One region of the Microlunatus sp. YIM B11417 genome, then DNA from elsewhere that is predicted to be linked to it. Evidence: predicted binding sites of a transcription regulator. Region 1 holds the regulator's gene; the other holds the start of a gene.
The links. Region 1 encodes LexA, which represses DNA repair genes until DNA is damaged. Its sites were predicted from a motif close to TCGAACANNTGTTCGA; they were not measured.
Positions count from the first base shown of each region.

Region 2: a site for LexA is predicted at 3,773-3,788, ahead of AC6CCG_RS09935 (SAV_6107 family HEPN domain-containing protein). Genes of this name have one in related genera too.

Region 1 is NZ_JCAMPJ010000003.1:347,717-355,330, reverse strand. Features, by position in the region: gene AC6CCG_RS16815 (DUF2752 domain-containing protein) at 66-512, opposite strand; gene AC6CCG_RS16810 (acyl-CoA thioester hydrolase/BAAT C-terminal domain-containing protein) at 562-1,470, opposite strand; gene AC6CCG_RS16805 (hypothetical protein) at 1,593-1,877, shown strand; gene AC6CCG_RS16800 (RDD family protein) at 2,907-3,434, shown strand; gene AC6CCG_RS16795 (hypothetical protein) at 3,409-3,750, opposite strand; gene lexA (transcriptional repressor LexA) at 4,075-4,941, shown strand; gene AC6CCG_RS16785 (IclR family transcriptional regulator) at 5,041-5,808, opposite strand; gene AC6CCG_RS16780 (ABC transporter permease) at 5,975-6,967, shown strand; gene AC6CCG_RS16775 (ABC transporter permease) at 6,960-7,614, shown strand, end outside.
Region 2 is NZ_JCAMPJ010000001.1:1,997,751-2,005,364, reverse strand. Features, by position in the region: gene AC6CCG_RS09955 (histone-like nucleoid-structuring protein Lsr2) at 1-261, shown strand, start outside; gene AC6CCG_RS09950 (SCO2097 family morphological protein) at 351-746, opposite strand; gene dinB (DNA polymerase IV) at 1,010-2,236, opposite strand; gene AC6CCG_RS09940 (methyltransferase domain-containing protein) at 2,274-3,005, opposite strand; gene AC6CCG_RS09935 (SAV_6107 family HEPN domain-containing protein) at 3,114-3,596, opposite strand; gene AC6CCG_RS09930 (PIG-L deacetylase family protein) at 3,853-4,584, opposite strand; gene AC6CCG_RS09925 (winged helix-turn-helix transcriptional regulator) at 4,594-4,986, opposite strand; gene AC6CCG_RS09920 (malonic semialdehyde reductase) at 5,061-5,684, shown strand; gene AC6CCG_RS09915 (FAD-dependent oxidoreductase) at 5,723-7,033, shown strand; gene AC6CCG_RS09910 (HelD family protein) at 7,070-7,614, shown strand, end outside.

The DNA.
Region 1 (7,614 bases):
GCGACACGCAAGGGATCTTCGGGAGGAAATGACAAGGAAGTGATTCGGGGTCTGGTATGGCCCGGTCAGAGCAGATTGCGCAGCAGCAGGTACGCCACCGAGACGATCAGGCCGGCGATCAGCCAGCGGGTCGCCGTCATCCGGCGGAGCAGGGGTGCGAGTCTGGCCGGCGGCCGGACCTTCGGGCCGCCGAGGGCCTCGACGATCCACAGCACACCGACCACGGTGAGGCCGATCAGGCCGAGGAAGATCAGCGGGTTGTACGCGAACGCGGCCGCCAGGTCGCCGTGCAGCAGGGCGCTGCCGAGCCGAGTGCCGCCGCAGAGCGGGCACTCCCAGCCGGTCAGCGAGCGGAGCGGGCACGGGATGCCCTGGCCGGTCGTGGCGTAGAGCGCGCTCAGCGCGACCCCGCCGCCGAAGAAGCCGGCCAGATACTTCAGCCCGGTCGTCGCCCGGAACGGCTGCGCCGCCGCAGCGGGGGCGGCGGTACGACTAGCTCCAGGTCCGACCATGCCGCCCATTCTGCACCGCCGCGGTGCTCCGGTGGCCGAGCGGACCGGCTCAGGCGAGTTCCTCGCGAAGGAAGCGCACCGTGAGCCGCCACGCCTCGGCGCGCGCCGCCGTCGTCGCGGCGGGATCGCCGCCGAGCTCGAAGCTGACGCCCGGGCCGGGCGAGACCGTACTCGTGATCGGGTCGCCGGGCGGGCCGGCGATGCCATGGCCGGCGCCGGGAAGCACGACGTGCTGCCAGGGTCGCGGATGGCGCGCCACCTCCAGCCGGGCCGCCGCCACCGCGTGATAGCGGGCGGAGTCCCACATCGCATCACGGTCGCCGGCGATCATCAGGATCGCGGCGTCGCTCCGTTCGACCGGGATGCTGATCTCCGCCAGCGCGGCCGGCTCGGTCGGCAGCGGACCGTACTGAGTGGCCAGGCCCACCGGCCCATCGGCGGCCACAGCGGCCGCGAACTCCGCCGAGACCTGATTCGGCAGCGCCGGCAACGGTTCGCCGCCCAGGGTCCAGGCGACGGTCGGCGTGCCCATGATCACGTCCACCGGCCCGAGTCCGTAGTCGATGCCTTGCGTGACCACCCCGCTGCCGACGACGCTCACCGCGGCCGCGACCCGCCGGTCATGGCTCGCCACCAGCAGCGCCGCCTCCCCGCCGCGGGAGCCGCCGAGGATGCCGACCCTCCGGGCGCCGGACTCGAACAGGAACGCCACGGCCCGGGAGAAGTACTCCAACGGAATGTCCTTGAGCACCGGCGGAACGCCGGGCGCCCCGAAGTAGGCCAGCGCGAGGACGGCGAATCCCTCGCCCGCCAGAACGGCCGCATCGCGTTCGTGGAGCCCACCCTCGGAGCCCCCGATCAGCACCACCCCGCCCGCCGGCACACCGTCCTCGGGAGAGAACAGCACGCCGCTGAGTCCCGCCGCCCGGGGCAGTTCATGATCAGTCGTGACCTCCATGGCGGGAGCCTAGGGTCCGGCACCGACATTCACGCCCGCACGTGCGGCCTACGCCAGCCGGCAGGCCCGGTCAGGAGTCCGAATCCCTGGCGGAGCTGTCCAATGCTTGGGAGGGTGTCCGGATGACGACGAAGGGCCGGGCGAACGGGCCGTACACGGTGCGAGGTCTGGACGGATCGACCTGGGACGACTTCGCGGAGCTTGTCGAGCGCAACGGCGGTGTCATGGGCGGCTGCTGGTGTCAGAACAACCATCGCCGGCCGGGCCTTCGGACGCCGGCGGACAAGAGGGCAGCCAAGGAGGAGCGCGTGCGCGCCGGCCGAGCCCATGCCGCGCTCGTGTTCGATGCCGACGGGCTGGCTCAGGGCTGGGCCCAGTACGGCAGCCCGGAGGAGTTGCGGCCCTGACCCATCGGCGTGCCTACGCGCAGGACCCGCCGCCGCCCGCCGACTGGCGCATCATCTGCATCTTCGTGGACAAGCGTCACCGGAAGCAGGGCGTAGCCCGGGCTGCGCTGCACGGTGCCGTGGCGCTGATCGCCAAGGCCGGCGGGGGCCGGATCGAGGCGGTCTCGCAGACGACCGCCGGGCAAGCACTCCTGGATCCTCACCAGGGTCCTCCCCGCAACGCCGGTCGAGTGACTCCGGCCGGCGCGTCGGCGACGAGGTACGGTTCCGGGCGCACTGACGGGCGGACAGGTCGGGCGCTAGGCTCCCCTGCTTGAGCCGCCATGTCGGCGGCGTCCCGACGCGGGAGGGTGCGAGGTGAGCCAACCACCGACCGAACCCGGGCGACAGCCCGACTCCGAGACCGAGCAGGGCGCGACCGGGCCCGAGCCGGGAGCGCCGACAGAACCGGCGGCCGGCCCTGAGTCGTCTTCGCCGGGCTGGCCGCCGCAGCAGTCCGAGCCGGCCCCGAGACAAGGCGCGGCGCAGGACGAGGCGGGCCCGGCTGATCAGCCAGGACCCGAGCAGTCCGCGCCCGCACCGTCCCGAATCGCTCCCCACCAGTCCCAACCCACGCCGGATTTGCCGGTGCCGGAGCAGGCTGAGCCGGGTCCGTGGAGCCGGCCGACGTCGGACACCGTCGATTCCGGGCCCGCCCAGGCAGGGCCCGGACCGTCGCAGGATCAACCCCCGTTCGGTGGGCCACCAGCGGCCGAGAACACGTGGGCGGCGCCCGGTCCAGACCTGGCCCGGAGCCCGGATCAACAGCAGTCGTGGTCGCAGTCCGCGCCAGCACCGGCGCAGCAGCAACCGCCCCAGTTCCAGCCCGGTCCGCCCCCGTCTTCGGGGCCGCCCGCGTTCCCGCAACCAGGACCGCCCGCGTTCCCCCAGTCCGGAACGCCGACCTCGCCATACGGTCAGGTCCCGGCGCCGCAGCCAGGTCAGGCTCCGGCCGGGCCGCCGGCACCGGTCGGCGGGCAGCCGTACCCGATGCCGTTTCCCCCGCGACCGCAGCTCCGCACGGGCTATGCGTCCTGGGGCAAGCGGGTCGGAGCGAACCTGATCGACTCGATCCCAGCGTTGCTGTACACGGTCGTGTTCATGATCGGCTACGTGAACGTGATCATGTCCATGATCACGTCCGTTCAGGGTTCCGGCACGTACAGCCCGGACTTCTCGGGCCTGACGGTCTGGATCGTCGTGCTCGTCGTGCTCTGGGTGATCTCGATCGGCTGGGCGATCTACAACCGGTGGATCACCGCCGGCCGGACCGGCCAGTCACTCGGCAAACGCGTGATGAAGATCAAGTTGATCAGCGAGCAGACCGGCCAGCCGATCGGCGCGGGCAACGCGTTCCTACGGGACATCGTCCACATCGTCGACGGCGCCGCCTACATCGGCTATCTCTGGCCGCTCTGGGACGAGAAGCGCCAGACGTTCGCCGACAAGATCATGCAGGACATCGTCGTCGATCATCCTGCTGGGCCGTCGGTCAGCGAACGGCCGAGTGGGCCGTAGGCCGGTAGTCGTCGCTGGTCACCCGCGCCACGGTCGCACCGATCACGGTCAGCGCCGCGGCGGCGATCAGCAGCCCGACGACCATGATCACCGCGATCCCGCGGTTGGTCAGCCGCCACTGGACGTCCAGATCGCGCACCGGGACGACACCCGCGTCCCGGCAGGACCGCACGCCGGCCACCGGAGTCTTCCGCACCTGCGGGCCACGGATCGCCGTCACCGGCTGCGTCACCGGCCGGACCTGCCGGGCCGAACCACGGCTGGGACGACGAACGCGAGTCCGGGTCGGATTCGCGATCAGGGCTGCTGTCGCCATCGCCTTCTCCCTCTGTCAGCTCGAACTGATGTTCGATAGAACGTGTGTTTGATAATGCCTAGGTCCTGCCGTCGAAAGCAAGCACATTCGCACGCGTGTTCGGGTGTGTCTTCCGATGGATTCGAGTCAATCAGCGACCACTGACAGTGGGTCGAGCGAAGGGGGACGACCCCCTTCAGATCCCCCGCCCCACTCGCGAACGGACAGCACCGACCGTCCCACCCGGACGACGAACCGGGTGCGGCACCGCCGGTGTTCGATCACCCGACACGCCGGTCGAACAGATGTTTGAATTTGTCGGACCGCTTCTCTACTGTCAGGTGCATGGCGAAGCGCGACGACAATGCATCGGACAAGAAGCGGGGCCCGGCGGCGACGCGGTCGCGGGCGACCGACGACGCGTCGAAGAGCCCCACCGCCCCGGCGCGCCGTCGCGGGCGGCCGCGGGACGCCGACGTCGCGGCCGAGCTCGGCGCGACCGTCAGCTCGTTGCCCGACGGCCCGATCGACGCCGCCGGGCTGACGCCGCGGCAGCGCCGGGTGCTCGAGGTGATCAAGGAGACGGTGGAGGCGCGGGGCTATCCGCCGAGCATCCGGGAGATGGGCGACGCGGTCGGGCTGGCCAGCTCGTCGAGCGTCGCGCACCAGCTGAAGGTGCTCGAGGCCAAGGGCTTCCTGCGCCGGGACCCGAACCGGCCGCGCGCGCTCGAAGTGCTGCTGCCGGGCGATCCGGCCGCAGCCGCCGTCGCCCGCCCGGTCTCCTCGGCGACCCAATCGGATTTCGACGAGTCGGAGGTCGGCAACAACTTCCCCGCCCCCGTGCACGTCCCCGTCCTCGGCCGGATCGCGGCCGGTGGCCCGATCCTGGCCGACGAGCAGGTGCAGGACGTGTTCGCCCTGCCTCGCCAGCTGGTCGGCGACGGCGAGCTCTTCCTACTCGAGGTGCGCGGCGACTCCATGGTCGACGCCGCCATCTGTGACGGCGACTGGGTGGTGGTCCGGAAGGCCCAGACCGCCGAGAACGGCGACATCGTCGCGGCCCTGCTGGACACCGAGGCGACCGTCAAGACGTTCAAGCGGACCGGCAACCAGGTCTGGCTGATGCCGCACAACCCCGCCTACGACCCGATCGACGGCAACCACGCCTCGATCCTCGGCAAGGTCGTCGCCGTGCTCCGCCGGCTCGGCTGATCACTGCACGACGCAGAACTCCTTCGTCGCGGTCGCCTGATCTGCGCGCCCTCCGGTCCTTGATCACGAAGACGTGATCAAGGACCGGCACAGGTTCGGCTACCGGATCCCTTCCGAGCGCAGCGTGCGTTCCAGCCGCCGGGCATGGTCGATCAGGGCGTCGGTGATCTTGGCCAACTCCTCCGGCCGGTCGGCGATCTCGACCGGCAGCGTGCAGCTCATCGCGTCGGTGGCCGGGATCCGGTAGCTCACGACGGTCGCGACACACGCGATGCCGAGCACGCCCTCCTCGCGTTCCATGGCCCAGCCGCGATCCCTCGCCAGGTCCAGCTGTCGGTGCAACTGGCGGCGATCGGTCACCGTGTGCTCCGTCGCGGCGGTCAAACGCTCGGGCAGCAGATCATCGACCTCGGCCGGCGTCAGTTCGGCCAGCAACGCCTTGCCCAGCGCGGTCATGTAGGCCGGTCGCCGGCGCCCGACCTGGTAGGCGCAATAGACCCCGTCGTCGTAGTCGTGACTGGCCAGATAGAGGACCGACGACCCGTCCCGCCGCGCGTAGTGCGCCGCGTGCTCGACCTCCCGGGACAGTGCATCCAGCGCCTTCGCGACGTACGTCGTCGCCGGATCCCGGTCCAGGTAGGCGGTGCCGGAGCTCAACGCGTCCGGACCGATCCCGAACGCCGAACCCGTCGAGTCCGACTCGATCCAGCCGAGATCGCGCAGGGTGCGGACCAGCGCGTACAGGCTCGAACGGGGATAGCCCAGCCGCTCCTGCAGTTCAGGGAGCGTCAGCAGTTCCGGCGACGCGGCCAGGACTTCGAGGAGCCGGATGGCGCGTTCGGCCGACTTGACCGGTCGATAGTCCATCGGTCCACCTTCCGAGGGTCCGGGGTTGACAGTGCGGAACCGAGCATACATTCTAAGTTTCTGGAAGCTGTCTACATATGAGGACTCAAATTACATATGTGGATCACCCACGACGAAGGAGTTGTGCGATGACCGCGACGGGCCTCGGCCTCGCCCCAGGCGCACTGTGATCACCTACGTTCTCCGCCGGATCGCGTTCATGGTCGTGACGGTGCTGGCCATCTCCGTGGCCTCGTTCGCGATCATCCAGTTGCCGCCCGGCGACTACCTCACCGCGTTGCAGGCCCAGCTGGCCTCACAGGGCGACTCGATCGGCGACGCCCAGCTGCAGGCCCTGGAGGCGCGGTACGGGCTCAACGACCCGATCCACGTGCAGTACCTGAAATGGATCGGCGGCATCCTGCTGCACGGCGACTTCGGCCAGTCCTTCGAGTGGAACCGGCCGGTCGCCGACCTCCTGGCCGACCGGCTGCCGCTGACCATCGGCATCTCGATCCTCACCCTGCTCTTCACCTGGGCGGTCGCCTTCCCGATCGGCGTCTACTCCGCCGTCAAGCCGTACTCGATCGGTGACTACGCCGTCACGACGATCGGATTCCTCGGGCTGGCGATCCCGAACTTCCTGCTGGCGTTGATCTTGATGTTCATCGCTTTCAAGGCGTTCGGTCAGGACCTGGGCGGGCTGTTCTCCCCCGAGTTCGCGTCCTCCGACTGGAACCTGGGCAAGATCTTGGACCTGCTCTCCCATCTCTGGGTTCCGGTCGTCGTGCTGGGCACCGCGGGCACGGCGGGCCTGATCAGGATCCTGCGGGCCAACCTGCTCGACGAGCTGCGCAAGCCGTACGTGGTGGCGGCCCGCGCCCGGGGCGCCCACGAGCGGCGGCTGGTGATCAAGTATCCGCTCCGGGTGGCGCTCAACCCGTTCATCTCGACCGTCGGCTGGGTGCTCCCGGCCCTGATCTCCGGCGAGGTGATCGTCGCCCAGGTGCTGTCCCTGCCGACGACCGGCCCGGTGATGCTGCAGGCGCTGCTCAGCCAGGACATGTACCTCGCCGGCAGCGTGCTCTTCATCGTCAGCGTGCTCACGGTCGTCGGCACGTTCCTGTCCGACCTGCTGCTGGCCTGGATCGACCCCCGAGTGAGGTACGGCCATGGCTGATCAACTGCTCACCGCTCCCGCCGCCGTGCCCCACCATGATCAGGACGACGTGGTCGCGGTCGCGCCGCAGTGGAAGCTCGTCCTCTGGAGCTTCCGGCGGCATCGGATGGCCGTCGCCGGCCTGGTGATCACCGTGATCATCTACCTGATCGCCCTGTTCGCCGGCTTCCTGGCCCCGTTCTCCAGCGGCCACCTCCATCCCGACTACACCTACGCGCCGCCGCAGCAGTTGCACCTCGTCGACGAGTCCGGCCAGGTCGGTCTGTACGTCAACGGCCTGACCAGCGTCCAGGACAAGGAAACGCTGAAGCTCACCTACACGGTGGACCCGGATCAGAAGATCCCGGTCGGGCTGCTGGTCAAGGGCGAGGAGTACCGGCTGTTCGGGTTCATCCCGGCCGACCGGCACCTGATCGGCCCGGTGACGCCCGGGCAGCCGATGTTCCTGCTCGGCGCCGACCGGACCGGCCACGACCTGCTCTCCAGAATGATCTTGGGCACCCAGATCTCGATGTCGATCGGGCTCGTCGGGGTCGCCATCGCGTTCCTGATCGGGGTCACCCTCGGCGGGATCTCCGGCTACGTCGGCGGCCGTACCGACATGATCATCCAGCGGATCGTCGAGTTCTTCATGTCCTTCCCCACCC
Region 2 (7,614 bases), on a different contig from region 1:
GTCCTGGAGCCGTACGCGGAGAAGGCGCGCCGCCACGGCGCCCCCAACGGTGGCGGGTCTGCAACGTTCGTGACCGAGCTTCCGCCGGCGAACGCGACGCTGCGGGCCTGGGCCCAGTCGAACGGCCACAAGGTGCCCGACCGGGGCCGGATCCCGGCCGCGGTGCGCCGGGCTTACGCGGCCGCCCAGGACTCCGCGCCCGATCCGGCCGACCGGCCCGAGACCGACTTCGCGGTCACCGTCGAATCCGAGAGCGCCTGACGCGTCCGCTCCCACACCGACACGGGCGGGAACATGAACGAGGCTCGTTCTTCAACTGAAGAACGAGCCTCGGGGACAATCGGCTCCGGTCAGAAACCCTCGTCGCGCCGGCGACGCCAGCGCTCCTCCATCTTGTCCATGAAGTTGCGGGTGCTGTCCGGGCCGGACGGTTGAGACGCGCGTTGCCGCTCCGCGCCGGTCCGATGATCCGGGCCGGAACCCACGTGCTGCCACGCATAGATCGCCGTCACTGCGGCGGCGACCATCACCACGAAACCGAGCACACTGAGGAACAGGTAGGTCGACATTCCCGCGATCAGGAGTGCCAATCCGGCAAAGAACCCAACCCCGGCGAGCGCTGCCCGTCGACGATGGACCCGTCGCGGACCCGTCCCGCGCATGGTGTTCACCAGCTTCGGGTCTTCCGCGGCGAGGGCGGCTTCCATCTGTTCGAGGAGCCGCTGCTCTTCCTCTGAGAGGGCCACGTGGCCACCTCCGGCTTTCCATGCGCCAACGGCGCTGCTTGCGGTCCTCACACCCTGTCTGGCGTGATTCCTTGACCCTAGTCTAGGCCCACCCCTTGCCCAGGAAAACCCACCACCTGACGCTCCGGTGGTGCCCTGATCTGCGGTACGGGAAAGGCCCGACTCCGACACTACCGCCGGGCGGCTCAAACCGCACCCACCCGGAACGACGACTCGCCAACCCGGGCCCCGAGAACGTGAGAAACCCCACGCCGGGACCGCGATCACTTGGGCTGGTGGGCGCGCCGATCGTGGTCCGTCTGGCCCGGGGTGCCCATCGCGGCGACCCAGTTCCGCGGGGCGGCCAGGACGGCACGCTGGACGGCCTTCGGACCGAATCTTCCGACGGCGGCGTCGACGGCACGCTCGGCCTCGCGCCAGCCGAACTCCGGGTCGTCGAGGAAGGGCTGCCGCTCGGCCCGTTCGGCCGGGACCAGGCCGCCGACCTTGATGCCGACCCGCCGGATCCGGGCCTGGTCCAGCCCGAGCCGGTCCAGCAGGGCGAGCGCCGCCGCGTAGATCTCGTCGGTCACGTCGGTCGGCGTCGCCAGCGTGGACGACCGGGTCAGGGTGCGGAAGTCGGCGAACCGGATCGACATCGTCACCGTGCGGCCGAGATAACCGGCCCGCCGCATCCGGCGCGCCGTCTTCGCGGCCATCCGCAGCAGCTCGCGCCGGACCACGGTGGGATCCTCGGTGTCGGAGCCGAACGTCTCCTGGGAGCCGACGCCGCGTTCCGGCACCGCCGGCACGACCCGGGTCCGGTCCCGGCCCCAGGCGAGCTCGACCAGCTGGTGCGACAGGTGCGGGCCGAACGTCTGCCGGAGCGCGCCGGGCGGGGTGCGCGCCAGGTCGGCGATGGTACGGATGCCGAGCCGGTGCAGCTTCTCCGCGGTCGGCGGGCCGACGCCGAACATCGCGTCCACCGGCATCGGGTGCAGGAAGTCGGCCACCCGCGCCGGCGGCACCTCGATCAGCCCGTCCGGCTTGGCCGCCCGGGAGGCCATCTTGGCGACGAACTTGGACGGCCCGATGCCGACCGAGCAGGTGATCTGCTGCTCGTCGCAGACCATCGCCCGGACGTACTCCCCGATCGCGTACGGCGAGCTGAACCGGTGCCGCGCCCCGGCGAGATCGAGGTAGGCCTCGTCGATCGACGCCGCCTCCACGATCGGCGTGACGGTCTGGAAGACGGCCACGATCCCCTTCGCCACCGACGAGAAGTCGTCGTAGGTCGGGTCGATGAAGTTGAGCGTCGGGCAGAGCCGCTTGGCCCGGCCGGACGGCATGCCGGACCGGATCCCGTACGCCCGCGCCTCGTAGTTGGCCGACAGCACCACGCCCCGCGGATAGCCGCCGACGACCACCGGGCTGCCGCGCAGTTCAGGGCGCCGCCGCATCGAGACCGAGGCGAAGAACGCGTCCATGTCGACGTGGAGGATCACCGCCATCGGCGATCACCGCCGGACCTCGGGGCGGGCGGCCGGGTCAGTCCGCGCGGCGCGCCGAGACGTGCAGGGACGGCGCGATGGGCCGGAACGCGGGGTCGGTGCTCAGGTCGGTCTCCAGCGCGAGCAGCTCCGCGTACGCCCCCGCCGCCGACTCCACCACCGCTTCGGCGACGTGGTCCGCCGCCGCGCCGAGCCCGTGCTCGGCGACGACCTCCAGGCCGGCCTGCCGGACCAGTTCCAGCGTCGAGGCATGATCGAACCGACTGCGGTCCGCCAGCACCTCCCGGGCCAGGGCGATGTGCCCGGCAAGGGCGTGCGAGAGCACCAGGGCGTGCCGCTGCGGCACCAGCAGGCTGAGTCTGCCGCCGGGCCGGAGCACCCGGGCCACCTCGGTCAGCGCGTCGGCCGGGTTGTCCACGACGTCCAGGACCCGATGGCACAGGACCAGGTCGACGGTGCCGGGAGCGACCAGGTCGGCCAGCGTGCCGGCGTCGCCCTGCAGCCCGCTGATCCGGTCGGCCAGGCCCAGTTCCGCGGTCCGGCGCTCCAGCGAGGCCAGCGCGTCCGGACTGGGGTCGATGACGGTGACCCGGTGGCCGCGTTCGGCCAGCGCGGTCGCCACGCCGCCGGTTCCGCCGCCCAGGTCGACCACGGTCCGCGCCCCCTCGCCGTCCAGTTCGGCGAGCTGGGCGTCGAGGATCTGCAGCAGCAGCGCCTGGGTCACCGGCAGGCGGCGCTTGGCGCGGTGCGTCGTGGCGCGGGTCGCCATGCCGCCCTCCTTCCGCCGAAACACTCGGCAGCCTCGTGGTGGGAGGAAGCCTAGTGCCGACGACCCGGCGACCGCCGGGCGGCCGCACCCGCCGCGCCGAGCCGATGATCATGACCGGTCCCGTGCCGACGGCTCCGGGCCGAGCCGGGTGTACACCTGCTGGTAGAACAGACCGGCGTCGCGCAGCAGATCGGCCGCCTCCCGCTCGCTGACGATCGAGGTCGCGCCGGACCGGACGGCTTCCCGTTTGCCTTCGGTGGCGGCGAAGAAGGCCGCCCACTCCGCGTACTCCGGTGCGACCGCCGCGACCAGGGACCAGAGGTGACTCGGGAACCGCACCTGGGCCGAGCGCAGCCGGACGATCAGCGCCCCGGTCCGCAGCGCCGCCAGGTGTGCCGCGAGATAGCGCTCGCTCGGCCGGCCGGCCAGCTCGGCCTCCAGCAGGGTGCCCTCGATCCGGTGCAGGTCGGACCGCAGCGCGGCCGGAAGTCGATCATGGTCGGCGCGCGGGAAGGAGCCCGACAGCACGGGCTGGCCGGGCAGAGTGCGTTCGGTCGGGTCGGAGACGAGGGCGGTCGCAGGCAGGGGCATGTCAGGGGTTCCTGTTTCGGGGCGCAGTTCGGGAGCAGGGAGGCTCGACCCGGGTGAGTGGCGGCCTTGGCGTGGACGGGGGTCGAGTCCATCCACGCCAAGGCGAGCCAGAGCGCGTGCCGCGAACACGGCGCTGTGCCGAACTCGCGTACGCGATCCTTCCCCAAGTATCGATATCGAACGCGTGTTCGAACAAGGATCAATCTACACCCGGGCACTGACAGTCCGTCAAGGACCGAACCAGGAGACCTTCGGATCAGCCGCCGAAGGCGAGCGAGTAGACCTCGAACGGCGCCGCGAACGTGGTGCCCAGCCGGGCCCCGGCCGGCCGTGAGAACCCCTCCAGGAACTCCTCGGGATCGAACTCCCAGCCCAGCCCGTCGATGTAGGCCGCATGCGCCTTGAGCGAGGCGACGCCGCGCTCGAAGGTCGCCGTGGTGTCCACGGCGTGCTCGGCCTCCGGCGAGCCCGAGGCCAGCACCTGGCGTACCCCGCCCCAGGGCTCCAGCCCGTCGGTCAGCTGGTCGGCGAAGATCCACCGGTTGCCGGCGTCCCGGGCCGCATCCAGCACCGCGCGGCCGGTGGCGATGTGGTCGGCCTGGTTGAGCGCCCGGCCGCCCCAGGTATCCCGGAAGTTCGCCGTGATCACGACCTCCGGCCGATGCTGGCGGATCGTCCGGCAGATGGCCGCCCGGAGGCCGATCCCGTACTCCAGAATCCCGTCCGGCAGCCCCAGGAACTCGACGGTCTCCACACCGACGATGCGGGCCGACTCGATCTGCTCGGCCTCCCGGACCCGCCGGCATTCGTCCGGCGTCATCGAGTCGATGCCGGCCTCGCCGCTGGTCACCATGACATAGGAGAGGTGCTTGCCCTGGTCGGTCCAGCGCGCGATCGCGGCCGCCGCACCGAATTCGAGATCATCCGGATGCGCCACCACGCCGAGTCCGCGCTGCCACTCTTCGTCGACCGGTTCGAGGTCTGCCATGGCGGCAGGCTACTCGGCGGCTGCCCGGGCCGTCCCGCGTTTCCGGGTCGCAGCCTGGCACCGCTCGTCCGTCAGGTGCTGCCGGGACCACACCATCAGTTCCTCCAGCGCGGGCAGCAGCGCCTCGCCGGCAGCCGTCAGCCGGTAGCCCACGGTGACCGGCGGGCCTTCCCGCACCGTGCGCTGCACGAGCCCGGCACCGGACAGCTCGGAGAGCCGATCGGACAACACGGAGTCACTGATCCCGGGAATCGCCCGGCGCAACTCGGCGAAGCCGGCCGCGCCACCCATCAGGGTGCCCAGCAGGACCCCGTTCCAGCGCTTGCCGAGGAACTGGAAGGCGCGCGCCAACGCCTCGTCGCAACCGTGTTCCTCGTGAGGGATCTCACCTGTCGGCGCCATGTCAGCCACTGTACCCGGCGGACTATCATTCCCGGTGGTACTTGTAATTTCCTAGTGACTTGGAGATAACTATCATGACCGAGCTGCTGACCGACCCGGCGACCACCGGACGGCTCGACGACGCCGCGCTGGAGAAGCTGTTCACCGGCGCGCACACGATCAACGCGTTCGCCCCGACCCCGGTCACCGACGATCAGCTCGCCGAGATCTGGAACCTGGCCCGGTGGGCACCCACCGCGGTCAACATCCAGCCGCTGCGGTTGGTCTACGTACAGTCCCGGGAGGCGCGGGAACGGCTGGTCCGGCACCTGCACGAGGGCAACCGGGCCAAGACCCTGGCCGCGCCGGCCGTCGCCCTGCTCGCGGTCGACAACGGCTTCCACGAGCACATCCCGCGGGTCGCCCCGTTCCGGGCCGAGCTGCGTCACGAACTGGCCGAGAACCCGCCGGTACGGGAGCAGCTGGGCCGCTTCAACGGCGCGCTGCAGGCGGGCTACTTCATCCTGGCCGTCCGCGCGGTCGGCCTCGGCGCCGGCCCGATGGGCGGCTTCGACGCGGTCGGACTGGACGCCGAGTTCTTCCCGGACGGCGGCTGGACCTCCACGCTGGTGGTCAACATCGGCCACCCCGAGAACTCCGACGCCTGGTACCCGCGGCTGCCGCGGCTCGAGCACGACGAGGTGGTCCGCTGGACCTGACGGCGGAGGCCCGGGACGGGCTCTGATAGGACGGTGCCATGCCAGCCGGGCCGGACGCCGACTTCGACGTGATCGTGATCGGAGCGACCATCGCGGGGCTCGCCGCGGCGGCCCGACTGGCCAAGGCGGGACACCGGGTCGCCCTGGTCAGCGACGGCCTGCCGGTGGGCGGGACCTGGGCCGGCCGCCCACTGGACGATCCGTCCGGCCCGGTGGTGGACGACGCCCCGGCGGTGCTCACCCTGCCGGCGGCCTGGCGGGACCTGTTCCGCAAGAGCGGCCGGCCGCTGGACGCCGAACTGGCCCGGACCGGCTGGGAGCTGGCGCCGGCACCACCGGCACTGCACCGGTTCCCGGACGGCAGCGAGCTCCGGTTGCCGACCGACCGCGGCGAACAGTACGCGGCACTCTCCGAGACGTACGGCAGCGCGGCGGCGGACCGCTGGCGGGATCTGCTCGATGATCTTGACGAGGTCTGGCAGACCCTCCGGCCGCTGGGGCTGGAGTCGGAGCTGCACGGACGGTTCCAACTGACCCGGCGGGTCGAGACGATCTTGAGGAGCAGGCTCGGCCTGGACCGCCTGGCCGACCGGCAGGGACATCCCGCACTGACTGCCCTGGTCCGCGATGTCGCTTATCTGCAAGGGTCCGTGCCGAGCTCCACCCCGGCCCACAGCGCGGTCGACCTGGCCGTCCTGCGCCGCTTCGGACGCTGGACGATGCGCCGCACCGACGGCACCGAGACGGGACGCACCTCGGCCCTGGTCGAGGCTCTGACAGGCCGGCTGACGACCCGCCGGGTGACCATGATCGACGGCGAGGCGACCAAGATCATGATCGACTCCGGCCGGGCGGCGGGCGTGATCACCGGGACCGGCCCGGTCCGCGCGGCCGCGGTGATCAGCACGGTGGACCCGCCCCGGCTCCTTGATCAACTCCTGGCCGGCGTCGACCTGCCGCTGCAGCGGGCCACGCTGGCCCGGCTGCGGCCGGCCCTGGCCCCGACCGTCACCGCGACCCGGCTGCCGGGACCGGTGACCGGCCAACTCACCGAGTCCGTCGAGCACCGGGCCGGCGCCGGGCCGCTCGTCACGGTGGTCCGGCCGGCCGGCGACACCATGGTCGAGCTCAGCTACGACTACGCCCGGCCCCGCCCGGACTGGAGCCGCGGCCTGGCCTGGCAGGGCTTCGGCAGCTGGCTGGTCCGGCCGCCGATCCGGGGCCCGCTGCCCCGGCTCTACCAGGCAGGCCCGTTCTCCGCGGCCGGACCGGGCCTGTCCCAGACCCTGCTGTCCGGCGCCCTCGCCTCGTACGCCTGTCATGACGACCTGACGTCGGATCGTTTGTAGACTGGAGTGTTTCGTCACTCGGGTAAGGACACGCTTTTGACTTCATCGTCGGACACCGCGGCGCCGGAATCCGTACCCTCGGACCAGGAGGCGGCTGCCGTCCTGGACCGCGAGCTCGCCGCGGAGCAGGCCCACGTCGACAAGGTCTATCAGCGACTCGATGTCGCCTCCCGGTCGGCCCGACTGGTCGCCGCCGAAGGGCGGTCGCTCTATCAGTCGGACCGGTCCAGCTACGTCCGGGAGGAGGACGGCACCGGGCTCCTGGAACGGGACATCTTCGCCTTCCAGGCCGCCAAGCGGCTGGCCACGTTGGACGCCGAGCACGAGGGCCTGGTCTTCGGCCGGCTCGACCACGTGGACGCCGAGGCCCGCTACATCGGCCGGATCGGGGTCCGGGACGCCGACTACGAGCCGCTGGTGATCGACTGGCGGGCGCCGGCCGCGGCGGCCTTCTACCGGGCCACGCCGAGCAACCCGATGAACGTCACCCGGCGCCGGGTGCTGCGCTGCCAGGGCGCCAGGGTGATCGGGATCGAGGACGATCTGCTCGACTCGGAGCACGCGCCGGACGACCTGGTCGT